Regions from separate parts of the Bradyrhizobium sp. BRP56 genome, predicted to be linked through region 2. Evidence: predicted binding sites of a transcription regulator. Region 2 holds the regulator's gene; each other region holds the start of a gene.
What was found. Region 2 encodes LexA, which represses DNA repair genes until DNA is damaged. Its sites were predicted from a motif close to TGTTCNNNNTGTGTTCNG; they were not measured.
Positions count from the first base shown of each region.

Region 1: def (peptide deformylase) is a predicted target of LexA. The motif match lies at 2,928-2,945, and genes of this name have one in related genera.
Region 3: recA (recombinase RecA) is a predicted target of LexA. The motif match lies at 2,217-2,234, and genes of this name have one in related genera.

Region 1 covers NZ_JADYVV010000027.1:14-4,156, reverse strand. The annotation lists gene dapE (succinyl-diaminopimelate desuccinylase) at 1-162, shown strand, start outside; gene truA (tRNA pseudouridine(38-40) synthase TruA) at 361-1,098, opposite strand; gene fmt (methionyl-tRNA formyltransferase) at 1,209-2,144, opposite strand; gene def (peptide deformylase) at 2,279-2,806, opposite strand; partial or broken gene rmuC (DNA recombination protein RmuC) at 2,977-4,143, shown strand, end outside.
Region 2 covers NZ_JADYVV010000002.1:311,470-315,612, reverse strand. The annotation lists gene I6F38_RS03235 (HAD family phosphatase) at 254-880, shown strand; gene glp (gephyrin-like molybdotransferase Glp) at 907-2,118, shown strand; gene lexA (transcriptional repressor LexA) at 2,362-3,066, shown strand; gene I6F38_RS03220 (hypothetical protein) at 3,323-3,751, shown strand; gene I6F38_RS03215 (hypothetical protein) at 3,897-4,124, shown strand; partial or broken gene I6F38_RS03210 (ComEC/Rec2 family competence protein) at 4,121-4,143, opposite strand, start outside.
Region 3 covers NZ_JADYVV010000101.1:16,068-20,210, forward strand. The annotation lists gene I6F38_RS40545 (hypothetical protein) at 1-843, opposite strand, end outside; gene recA (recombinase RecA) at 1,025-2,113, opposite strand; gene I6F38_RS40555 (hypothetical protein) at 2,984-3,187, shown strand; gene I6F38_RS40560 (hypothetical protein) at 3,298-3,528, opposite strand; gene I6F38_RS40565 (hypothetical protein) at 3,626-3,928, opposite strand; gene I6F38_RS40570 (hypothetical protein) at 4,121-4,143, shown strand, end outside.

The DNA.
Region 1 (4,143 bases), on a different contig from region 2:
GGCGGCACCTCGGATGCGCGCTTCATCTCCAGCTATTGCCCGGTGATCGAGTTCGGCCTGGTCGGCCAGACCATGCACCAGGTCGACGAGCGCACGCCGGTGGCCGATCTGGAGAAGCTGACGAAGATCTATCGGGGCGTGCTGGAGCGGTATTTCGGGTAGGCCAGCCGCCCGGCTGGACAAAAATATCGAAAACAACCCCATGCACAGTAGAGATTGGGGCCACTGGTCATCCACCTGCACCAGATACAGTACTAGGCTCACGATCGTAGGAATGGAGCACAGCGATACCCATCGCATTCCTGGCGAGAGGATGGGTATCGCTTCGCTCCACCCATCCTACAAGATCATTCACACCGCCTAGTAATCCACCCGCATCAGGTAGAGCCCGTCCGGCGGCGCCACGGGGCCGCAGGCGGCGCGGCTGCGGGCGGCGAGCGCACCCGCGAGATCGTCGGCGCTCCAGCGGCCCTCGCCGACCCAGACCAGCGAGCCCACCATCGAGCGCACCTGGCTGTGCAGGAACGAGCGCGCCGACGTCACGATGTTGACGGTGGCGCCGTCACGGGTGACGTCGAGCTGATCGAGCGTCTTCTCCGGCGACTTGGCCTGGCACTCGGTGTCGCGGAAGGTGGTGAAATCATGCTTGCCGAGCAGGCGCTGCGCGGCGGCGTGCATCGCGTCAGCATCGAGCGCGCGCGGCACGCGCCAGACGCGGCCGATGTCGAGCGCGAGGTTCGCGCGCGTGTTGGTGATGCGATAGAGATAGTGCCGCCTGGTCGCGGAGAACCGCGCCTCGAAATCGCCGGGCACGATGTCAGCCGCGAGCACGCCGATCGGATTGGGCCGCAGATGCGCATTCAGCCCGTCGCGAAAGCGGCCGGGCGGAAAATGCTTGGCGATGTCGCAATGCGCGACCTGGCCGCGCGCATGCACGCCGGCATCGGTACGCCCGGCGCCATGGACGCGCACGTCCTCGCCACAGATCGCCTTGACCGCCGCCTCCAGCGCGCCCTGCACGGTCGGCGCGGTGTCCTGGATCTGCCAGCCGGAGAACGGCGTGCCGTCATATTCGATGGTGAGCTTGTAGCGGGGCATCATTCAATCTGGTTTGGCCGTCATTGCCGGGCTTGACCCGGCAATCCATCGTCTTCGGGACAAGCTTCTTTTCGAGATGGATGCGCGGGTCAAGCCCGCGCATGACAATCTCAGGACACCTTTGCGCCAGGCTTCAACGGCGTGCCGCGCAGAAAATCCGCTGCCTTCATCGGCGCCTTGCCGGCGCGCTGCAGTTCGAGGATCCGGATCGCGCCGTCGCCGCAGGCGATCGCGAAATTGTCGTCGAGCACATCGCCCGGTGCGCCCGAACCCTTGGCCAGCTCGCAGCGCAGGATCTTCAGTCGCACCGGCTCGCCTTCGCCGGTGAGCTCGCACCAGGCGCCGGGAAACGGCGAGAGCCCGTGAATGTGCCGCAGCACCGCATGCGCCGGCTGCTTCCAGTCGATCCGCGCCTCGGCCTTCTCGATCTTGGCCGCATAGGTGACGCCGTCCGCGCTCTGCTTCGTCAGCTGCAAGCCGCCGCGCCCGAGCGCCGCCATCGCGCGCACCATCAGGTCGGCACCGAGCGGCGCCAGCGCGTCGTGCAGATCGGATGCCGTCATGCTGTCCGTGATCGGCAGCCGCTCGGCCATCGCGACGTCGCCGGTGTCGAGGCCGACATCCATCTTCATCACCATCACGCCGCTCGCGGCATCGCCAGCCATGATGGCGCGGTTGATCGGCGCGGCGCCGCGCCAGCGCGGCAGCAGCGAGGCATGCAGGTTGAAGCAGCCGAGCTTCGGCGCGTCGAGAATGGCCTGCGGCAGGATCATGCCATAGGCGACGACGACGGCGGCATCCGCGTCATGGGCGCGAAACTCCTCGAGCGCTTCCGGGGTCTTGAGGGTCTTCGGCGTCAGCACGGGAATGCCGAGGCAGCGCGCCTCCTGCTCGACCGGCGTCGGCTGCAATTGCAGGCCGCGCCGCCCGCCCGGCTTCGGCGCGCGGGTGTAGACCGCCACAACCTCATGGCCATGGGCTACGAGCTCCAGCAGCGTCGGCACCGCGAAATCGGGCGTGCCCATGAAGATCAGGCGGAGAGGCATGCGGTCAGATTCTTCCGGGAGGATCCAATCTTCGTCATGGCCGGGCTTGTCCCGGCCATCCACGTCTTTGGTCTCCCAGAAGGAAGACGTGGATGCCCGGGTCAAGCCCGGGCATGACGGCGGAGTGCGCGCGCCTACTCCGCCGCGCGCTTGGCGGCCTTCTCGAATTTCTTGAAGACGCGGTCGCGCTTCAGTTTCGACAGATAATCCACGAACAGCACGCCGTTGAGATGATCGATTTCGTGCTGGATGCAGGTGGCGTAGAGCCCTTCCGCATCCTCCTCATGCACCGTGCCGTCGAGATCGGTGAATCGCACGCGTACCCGCGCCGGCCGCTCGACCTCCTCGTAATATTCGGGGATCGACAGGCAGCCCTCTTCGTACACCGACAGCTCTTCCGAACGCGCAATGATCTCCGGATTGATGAAGACGCGCGGCTTCGCCGTGGTTTCGCCGTTCTCGTCGCGCTTGGCGAGGTCCATGGTGATCAGCCGCAGCGGCTGCGCGACCTGGATCGCCGCCAGCCCAATGCCGGGCGCGTCATACATGGTCTCGAGCATGTCGTCGGCCAGCTTGCGGATCTCCGGCGTCACCTTCTCGATCGGTTTCGACACCAGCCGCAACTGCTTGTCCGGCAGGATGATAATTTCTCTTAATGCCATGGCGGCGATTTAAGCTGCTGACTTCATGGGGTCAATGCGCTCAGGAACCCGTTAGGACAACCTTAACCACGTTTCTTCACCCCGCATTAACCCGGAAAATCAGGAATGCATTTGCCATAAACGTTCCCTCTTCGTTCGCACCTGACCGCGAATCGGCTACAACTGCCGGCATGAACGAGATTCTCCTCACGATTGGCGACCTTCCCATCCGTGTCTCCGACGCATTGATCGGCCTTGGGGCGCTGGCGCTGATCCTGCTGTTCGCCATTGCGGTGGTGATCGCACGCGCCAGCCGGCGCGGCGCGGAACTCGCAATGGCCCAGGCCATCCGCGCCGAAGAGCTGGAGGAGCGCCTCGCCGACATGCTGCGGGCCCAGAGCGAATCCTCCGGGCGGGTCGATGCCAAGGTTGATACTATGGCGCAGGCGCTGGCCGGCCGCCAGGCCGAGATGGCCCGGGCCGTCAACGAGCGGCTCGATTCGGTGACCCACCGGGTCGGCCAGTCGATGGAGCAGTCGACCCGCAACACGATGGATTCGCTGCGCGTGCTGCACGAGCGGCTCGGCATCATCGACCACGCCCACAAGAACCTCAACGAGCTCACCACCCAGGTGACGACGCTGCGCGACGTGCTCGCCAACAAGCAATCGCGCGGCGCGTTCGGCCAGGCGCGGATGGAGGCGATCGTCCAGGACGGCATGCCGAAGGGCTCGTTCGAGTTCCAGTATACGCTGACGTCGGGCAAGCGGCCGGACTGCGTGGTGTTCCTGCCCGACCAGCGCCCGCTCTGCATCGATGCGAAATTCCCGCTCGAGGCCATGACCGCGTTGCACGATGCGCGCAGCGACGAGGAGCGCAAATTCGCCAGCCAGCGGCTGCGCGCCGACGTGCTGAAGCATGTCAGCGACATCGCGGAGAAGTACCTGATCCCGGGCGAGACCCAGGACACCGCGCTGATGTTCGTGCCGTCGGAATCGGTCTATGCCGAGATCCATGACGGCTTCGACGACGTGATCCAGAAGGCCTATCGCGCCCGCGTCGTGCTGGTGTCGCCGTCGCTCTTGATGCTGGCGATCCAGGTGATGCAGCAGATCCTGAAGGACGCCCGCATTCGCGACGCCGCCGACCAGATCCGCAACGAGGTGATGCATCTCGGCGACGACCTCGGCCGCCTGCGCGATCGCGTGCTCAAGCTGCAGACCCATTTCGGCCAGGTGAACGAGGACGTCAGGCAGATCCTGATCTCCGCCGACAAGATCGAGAAACGCGCCGGCCGCATCGAGGAACTCGACTTCAGCAAGTCCGAGACCCCGATCGAGGTCCCCCGCTTCGTCAAG
Region 2 (4,143 bases):
CGACGACACCCGCCGTCGTCCCGGCGAAGGCCGGGACCCATTACCCCAAATCTCAATTGTTGCGCGACGCTGGGGCCACGATCCCGTTCCTGATCAAATGCGGTGGTTATGGGTCCCGGCCTTCGCCGCGACGACGGTGTTGTGCGCGGGAACGGTATCGCGATGAATGCAACGCCACGTACAATCCACACACCGGTCACTGAAATCGAGGACATTGCCGCCTGCCAGCAATTCTCGTACACGGTTTCACGCAATGACCTCGCAATTCACTCCCAACTCCGTCGACGTGCTGCTGTTCGATATCGGCCGCGTCGTGCTCGACATCAACTTTGACAAGGTGATGGCGCACTGGGCGCAGCATGCCGGGTGTGCGCCCGCCGAGCTCGCCACGCGCTTTGTCGTCGACGACAGTTTCAAGCATCACGAGATCGGCCGGATCGACGACGCGGCATTCTTCGAGAATCTGCGCCGGACGCTCGGCATCAACATCACGGACGCCCAGTTCCTCGAAGGCTGGAACGCGATCTTCACCGGCGAGATGCCGGGCATCGCCCCGCTGCTCGCGGCGGCCGCCGAGCGGATGCTGCTCTACGCCTTCTCCAACACCAATCCGGCCCATGTCGCGCATTTCTCGGTCACCCATGCCGAGCTGCTCAGCCATTTCCGCAACGTCTTCCTGTCCTCGAGCATCGGCTTCCGCAAACCGGACGCCGAGGCCTACGATCATGTGGTAAAAGCCATCGGCGTGCCGGCGTCGCGGATCCTGTTCTTCGACGACCTGGCCGCTAATATCGAAGGTGCGCGGGCGCGCGGCCTTCATGCTATCCACGTGACGTCGACGGATGACGTGGCAAGGGCTTTGACCGCACTTGGAATTTGAACATTAGGAATTGAGGAGCTCTGAGCGTGGCCCTGATGCCGGTTGCCGATGCCCTGTCCGCCGTCCTCGCCGGCGCCGAACCGCTGCCGGAGGAGATGGTCGCGCTCGATGCCGCCTACCACCGCACGCTTGCGCACGACCTCGCGGCGCTCCGCACCCAGCCGCCGCAGCCGATGTCGGCGATGGACGGCTATGCGGTGCGCGCCGCCGATGCGGCTGATCTAAAGGCCCGGCTCAAGGTGATCGGCGAAGTCGCCGCCGGCCGGCCGTTCGAGCGGACGGTCGGCGCCGGCGAGGCGGTGCGGATCTTCACCGGCGGCGTGATTCCCAATGGCGCCGACGCGGTGATCATCCAGGAGGACACCGCCGTCGACGGCGACCACATCACGATCACGGAGGCCGCCAGCGTCGGGCGGCACATCCGCCCGGCCGGGGTCGACTTCCGTGAGGGCGAGGTGCTGCTCGCCGGCGGCAGCCGCCTGTCCGACCGCGCGCTGTCGCTGGCGGCCGCCATGAACTATCCGGAACTTGCGGTGCGGCGCCGCCCGAAGGTCGCGGTGCTGGCGACCGGCGACGAGCTGGTGATGCCGGGCTCGCAGCCCGGTCCCGGCCAGATCGTCTATTCCAACGGCTACGCGCTGCGGGCGCTGGCGCGCGCCGAAGGGGCCGAGACCGTCGACCTCGGCGTTGCCGCCGACACGGTAGAGGCGACCACGGCGGGCATCCGCCGGGCACGCGAGGCCGGCGCCGATGTCCTGATCACGACAGGCGGCGCCTCGGTCGGCGACCACGATCTCGTCAAGCGGTCGCTGGAAGCCGAGGGCGTCGAGATGGCGTTCTGGCGGATTGCGATGCGGCCCGGCAAGCCGATGATGCATGGCCGGCTCGGCGCGATGCGGGTGATCGGTCTGCCCGGCAATCCGGTGTCGTCCTATGTCTGCGCCTTCCTGTTCCTGGTGCCGTTGATTCGGGCGCTGAGCGGCCGGAAAGTGATTCATCATCGCCGCGCGAGCGCCCTGCTCGGCCGCGACCTCGCCGCCAACGACCAGCGCGAGGACTATCTGCGTGCGCGGCTCGAAGCGCGCGAGGACGGCACGCTGATCGCAACGCCGGTGACGCAGCAGGACTCGTCGCTGCTCGGGAATCTCGCTGCGGCACGGGCACTTCTCGTGCGTCCGCCGTTTGCGGCAGCTGCCGTCAAGGGCAGCGAATGCGAGATTCTGACACTGCCCGAATAGGGTTTTCGCGCCCCGCCGATTGTGCGTTGCCCGACACGTTCACCGGAAATTAAGTGGTTGCGGAACACATATCGAACATATAGTGTCCGTTCATGATTTGTTTCGAGTACTGGTGTCTACAATCGGGAAGCTGCATGGAAGCAGGTGCATTGAGCACATGCTCCTGAGGTCAGGCCCGGCCTGCAGGCCCCACCAGAAGAGTCTCGGAATCGAACGACGCTATCAACCGGGGGAATACTCGAGATGCTCACGCGCAAACAGTACGAACTACTGCGTTTCATCAATGAACGTCTGAAAGAGGCCGGCGTACCGCCCTCCTTCGACGAGATGAAGGATGCGCTCGACCTGCGCTCGAAGTCCGGTATCCACCGCCTGATCACTGCGCTGGAGGAGCGCGGCTTCATCCGCCGCCTGCCGAACCGCGCCCGCGCCATCGAGGTCATCAAGCTGCCCGAACTCTCGGCCGGCGGCGGCAACGGCCGCCGCGGCTTCACGCCCAGCGTCATCGAAGGCACCCTCGGCCGGCGCGCCAGCACGCCGCCGATTGCCGAGGATGACGGCAACCGTCCGGTCGCGGTCCCCGTGATGGGCCGGATCGCCGCCGGTACGCCGATCGAGGCGCTGCAGACCCGCAGCCACACCATCAGCGTGCCGCCCGACATGCTCGGTGCCGGCGAGCACTATGCGCTCGAGGTGCGCGGCGACTCGATGGTCGATGCCGGCATCCTCGACGGCGACATGGCGCTGATCCAGCGCAACGACGTCGCCAATACCGGCGACATCGTGGTGGCGCTGATCGATGAGGAGGAAGCCACCCTGAAGCGCTTTCGCCGCCGCGGCGCATCGATCGCGCTCGAGCCGGCCAACACCGCCTATGAAGTGCGCATCCTGCCGCCGAACCGGGTCCGCATCCAGGGCAAGCTGATCGGCCTTTATCGCAAATACTGAATTGCAAATACTTGCGGCGGCCGGGAACGAGCAACACGTCGGATCGTTCCTTGCATGATAGTGTAGCGTACGGCCTGCCCGATGCGCTCCGATACCTCTCGCGCAGCGTCGCGTGTTTGTGATCGGAGCGATCTCGGACCAGTCGTACAATCGCCCAGAAACGAGCAGACGCTCGTTCGCTATCGTCCACTCTGGTAGAGGCCCTAATGCCTCAAGGAGAGGCACGGGTCGCTACCTCGAAATGAGGAGCCATCCGATGTGTGACTATAGTCTGCACGCCGTGGCATCGCGCCCCGCCATTGTCGGAGAGACGCTGATCACGACGACGTTCCGCGGCACGTCGACCCGCGGCTTTGCTTCGGAGAATGACCCCACTGTCGCGGTCTGCATGCTGCCGGGCACCGAGCTCGCTTTCGCCGAGAACGTTCGCTACGACAGCCGCTGGATCTGGACCAAGACGCTGAACTATCGCGTCGGCGTGTTCAACGAAGTCGAGCCCGACGTGCCTGATCGGCATCATGACGCGGTCGAATTCCCCGACGGCAGCCATGTGCTGGTGACTCAGCTGGTCGAGGGACAGCGCGTTAGCGTGCTGCAATTGCCGGCGCTGCATCCGCCGGTCGAGCAGAAGCCGAAGGTTGTGGAGCGGCGGCCCTCCGCATTCGCAACGCTGTTTTTGGGTTGAGCGCATCGTCGCCGCGGAATGAGCTGTTCGGCGGCGGATGACCTAAGCAATTTCGGGCGACCCCGGACTCCCGCTTCCGGGGCGCAGAAGGAGATTTGCGTCGGCCGGCACCTTGGCGCATCATCAGGCACGGAGGACGTGCGCGGTGGTCGATAAGGTCACATGGCAAAAGGCTGGACGCGTCACGGAACCGGGCCGCTACATGTTCCGGTTCGGTTGGCTGACGGTAACGGCCGACGACCTGAAAGTCTGGGAGCAATTTCCCGAGGCTTCCTTCACCCTCGTCAAGAAGCCCGACGCCGGCCCCGACTCCGACGAATACCATCTCGGCCTGTTCGAGCTGCCGAGCGCGCCGTCGCCGGACCACGGCTAATCATCGCCCTGCAGATCGG
Region 3 (4,143 bases), on a different contig from region 2:
CAAGCGGCTTCGCTGGAAGGCCTCCAGGCGACGTCGCGCATTATCCGGGTCGATGGAGCGCAAGCCATCGTCGAGCCCGGCAATCGCCGGTCGCGGACCATGCGCAAGGCCTTCGAGCAGCCTGCCGATTTCCATGTCGTTAAAGACGCCACGCTGGCGAAAGCCGCGGAGGTAGAACAGCGCGTTCGTCCCCATGAACCCGGCGGCGACCAGTTCAAGCAACCGCATCTCGGTCGCGCCCAGTCCGGATCGGCTCCATGGCAGCTCACGAAGCAGATCAAGCAGCGCCGGCCTCAGCAAGGGAAACGCGCTCAGGTCGCGATGAACCGCATCGAAACAGGCCGCCGGCGTTGCCGCTCGATACGCCTGCCAACATACGCTTGCGGTCTCAAGGTCCGCGGATCGGATGTTGGCAAGCGGTACCTGGTCCCAGCTACGCCACGTCTCGTGCATCGTCAGCAGATCGAATGCGACAAGCCGCAACTTCAACTTGGCCGCCAGCGCCGGGTAAGCTTGGAAATGATCGAGCAACCAGATGAGCTGCAGTTGATCATTTGGATCCGGATCGAACCAAAGCTCGATCACCTCGTAAGGCTCGCAAAATTCGTTCAGTGCGAGGTTCCCACGTGGCCGGGCATCCTGAGGCCGCTGGCCCCACGCGCACCAGTGCGACCAGTGTCCGACCGGATTCTTGTCCGACCGCGCCCCGAAATACGCCTCGAGTTCTCCTGGCGACGGCAGCGGTCCACCGACAAACCGAAAGGTCGATGTAATACCGACCTCGGCAAGCCCCGAACGGATGAGGCTGAGGCCGGGCGGACTGGTCAGGATCAGGCGTTTCATCGGCCCAACTCTCGCGACGACACACAAAACCAAACGGGCGCCGAAGACGTCGGCAACTCAACGTCCTCAGCGCCCGCTTGCAGCGAAGTCATGTGATGATTTGAGCATGATCTCCGCGCAAACGCTTCGCGTTTGTCGCGAGGGAAAACCGCTTCGCACTTTTCCGGATCATGCCGGAGACTTACTCCTCGGTCGGCTCCTCGCCCTCGGCGTCGCGCTCGGGCGTGCCGGCGAGGATCTGCTCGGAGATCAGGCCAGAGTTCTGCCGGATCGCGGCTTCGATCTTGGCGGTGATGTCGGGATTCGCCTTCAGGAACGCCTTGGAATTCTCGCGACCCTGGCCGAGCCGCTGGCTGTCATAGGAGAACCAGGCGCCGGACTTCTCGACGATGCCGGCCTTGACGCCGAGGTCGAGGATCTCGCCCATCTTGGAGACGCCCTCGCCATACATGATGTCGAACTCGACTTGCTTGAAGGGCGGCGCCAGCTTGTTCTTCACCACCTTGACGCGGGTGGTGTTGCCGACGACCTCGTCGCGCTCCTTGATCGCGCCGATGCGGCGGATGTCGAGACGAACCGAGGCATAAAACTTCAGCGCGTTGCCGCCGGTGGTGGTCTCCGGCGAGCCGTACATCACGCCGATCTTCATGCGGATCTGGTTGATGAAGATCACCATGGTGTGGGACTTGTTGATCGAGGCGGTGAGCTTGCGCAGCGCCTGGCTCATCAGGCGCGCCTGCAGGCCCGGCAGCGCATCGCCCATCTCGCCCTCGAGTTCGGCCTTCGGCACCAGCGCCGCAACCGAATCGACCACCAGCACGTCGACCGCGCCGGAGCGCACCAGCGTATCGCAGATTTCCAGCGCCTGTTCGCCGGTGTCCGGCTGCGAGATCAAGAGCTCATCGATGTTGACGCCGAGCTTGCGTGCATAGACCGGGTCGAGCGCGTGTTCGGCGTCGATGAAGGCGCAGATGCCGCCCTTCTTCTGGCCTTCCGCCACGGTGTGCAGCGCCAGCGTGGTCTTGCCCGAGGATTCCGGCCCGTAGATCTCAACGACGCGTCCCTTCGGCAGACCGCCGACGCCGAGCGCGATATCGAGCCCGAGTGATCCCGACGACACCGTCTCGACATCCATCGAACGGTCGTTCTTGCCGAGCTTCATCACCGAGCCCTTGCCGAACTGGCGCTCGATCTGGGAGAGCGCGGCTGAGAGGGCCTTGGACTTGTCCATGGAGGATCCTTCGACGATACGCAGTGCAGTGGCGGACATTTGGGATGTGCTCCTTATTGCGGGGATTCGCTAGCGGGACAAACGGGCGATGAGATCAGGCGGAATGCATTGTTGATGGGAACCTCGTACCACGTTTGTTCTACGTTCGCAATATGTTCTTTCGAGCAGACCGGTGCCGGCCCGTTTCCATCCACAATGGCCTGCTTTGATTTTTGGAGTGGCCTGGTTTGGGTTTAACCCCGTTGTAACCAAGGGTTAGCCGATGTTCTCGGTAGGACTACTGAGAAGACCCTCAGATGTTCTGGCCCCATAATTTCCTGCGGGTCGCGATCTGTTCTCGCGGAATGTTTACTGGAACAATTGACCCGGCAGTGCCCTTATTTGGGGGCCCCCAGCCAGACAGGTAGCCCCCCGACTGCTGGAGGAAAACCCGCCTCCGGGACGGGTTGGCGGCCCCCTGTCGGGGCCGTTTAAAATTCCGTAGTTCTCCGGCCAAGAACAAAGTTCCGGCCGTGCGACGCGCCTTGCGCCCGAAGTTCCCCTGATAATCAACAAGTTAACCTGACAGGCGCGACGGCGTCCGATAACGGCTGGCACAATCTGCATACTACCTTCGTACCCCTCCTGAGCCCTGGAAAAACTCCGTAGCGTTCGACGGGAAGACTCGGGTTCCGCCAGTGTTCGTAACATTGGCCTGCTCAACCAACGCGAATTGCGCGGCGCTGGGCAGGCAACATGGCTGGCGACCGTTCCGTGGCGACGCTGCCGGCGGACGAATCCTTTCCGGAATCCACAACGACAGCTCGAACGAGCGCGGCCTTTCATACGATCTTTTTACGGGTGCTGATCATTACTACAACTAATGGTTTAAATATCGACGACCGCCCTTCATTCGCGGAACCGTTACAGATGATCCACAGGGGCATCGAGTTCAGCGTCACTCAGCTGATGGCCGGCGTCTGGAAATGGCGCTTCCAGATCGGCGACCGCGTCTTCACGGGCAAGACTGAAGCAAAGCTCGATCTTCTGGCGATCCGCCGCGTGCAGCTGCGGATCGATCGCGAGCTGAACAATCTGGGGCGGGAACGGACCCGCGGCAGCAATGGGGACTGAGGCACAGTCCATCGTGCACGCCCCGGTGCCCTGACGCGCTGGCCTGCAGAGCTTCGGTTCTAATTAAAATTAGAACACACGAACCGGCGCCCGCTTCGCTCGAAAACGCTTCAATCCGCGCTGGCCAGCCGCCGCATCGTGAACTCGATGTCGCCGCCGGGAAGCTCGCGCCAGCTCTCGACGGCGCTCATATAGGCCGCCTTCGGGTAGCGCTTGAGAAAGTCACGCGCCCTCACGCGGGCCTGATCGCGTGGCAGGCTGAAGGTCTCGCGCAGATAGCCGTCGTCCGGCTTTCGCCGCTCGGCCATCCGGCTGGCGAGATCGCGCGGACGAGACACCATGCCGCAACTCCGGACCAACTGACGACACCCCAATATAGGGGCGGCGGCGGGAGAATCCGAGTCTGCGGGAGATGGATGACGTCGCCCCGTATGAGCGTTACTGGCTGCGCGGCGCGGCGCTTCCCGGCTGCGCCGAGCTTCCGGTCCTGGTCTTCGGCTTGGCGGGATGGGCGGCCGCCTTCGGCGGATCGCTGCGCACGACGCCCCAGGGATCGGACGATCCCTTGGCATCGGGAATCTTGCTGAGCGAGTCCTTGTAGGCCTTGTCCCTGACCGCGTCCTGCTCCTTCTCCTCCTGGGTCCTGGTCTTGACCTCAGGCATCAGGTTGACGTTCGGCATCTGCGCATAGGCCGGCGCCGACAGCAGCACCGCAACCGCAACTGCGCTCAAAACTCTCATAAGAACACTCCCTGCGTTTTCGTCGGCGGTATATCACCGCAACAAAGCCGCCGCCAAGCGCGCCTGCCCCGGCCCCGAACATGATGCGCTTTCGCGGAATCGCATCATGTTCTCATCTCTTTGTTTGAGCATGATCTTTTTCGGAAAACCGGTTTCCACTTTTCCGGATCATGCCCTTAGAGATGGTCTGACTTGCAGGATTTCGGCGACTGCAT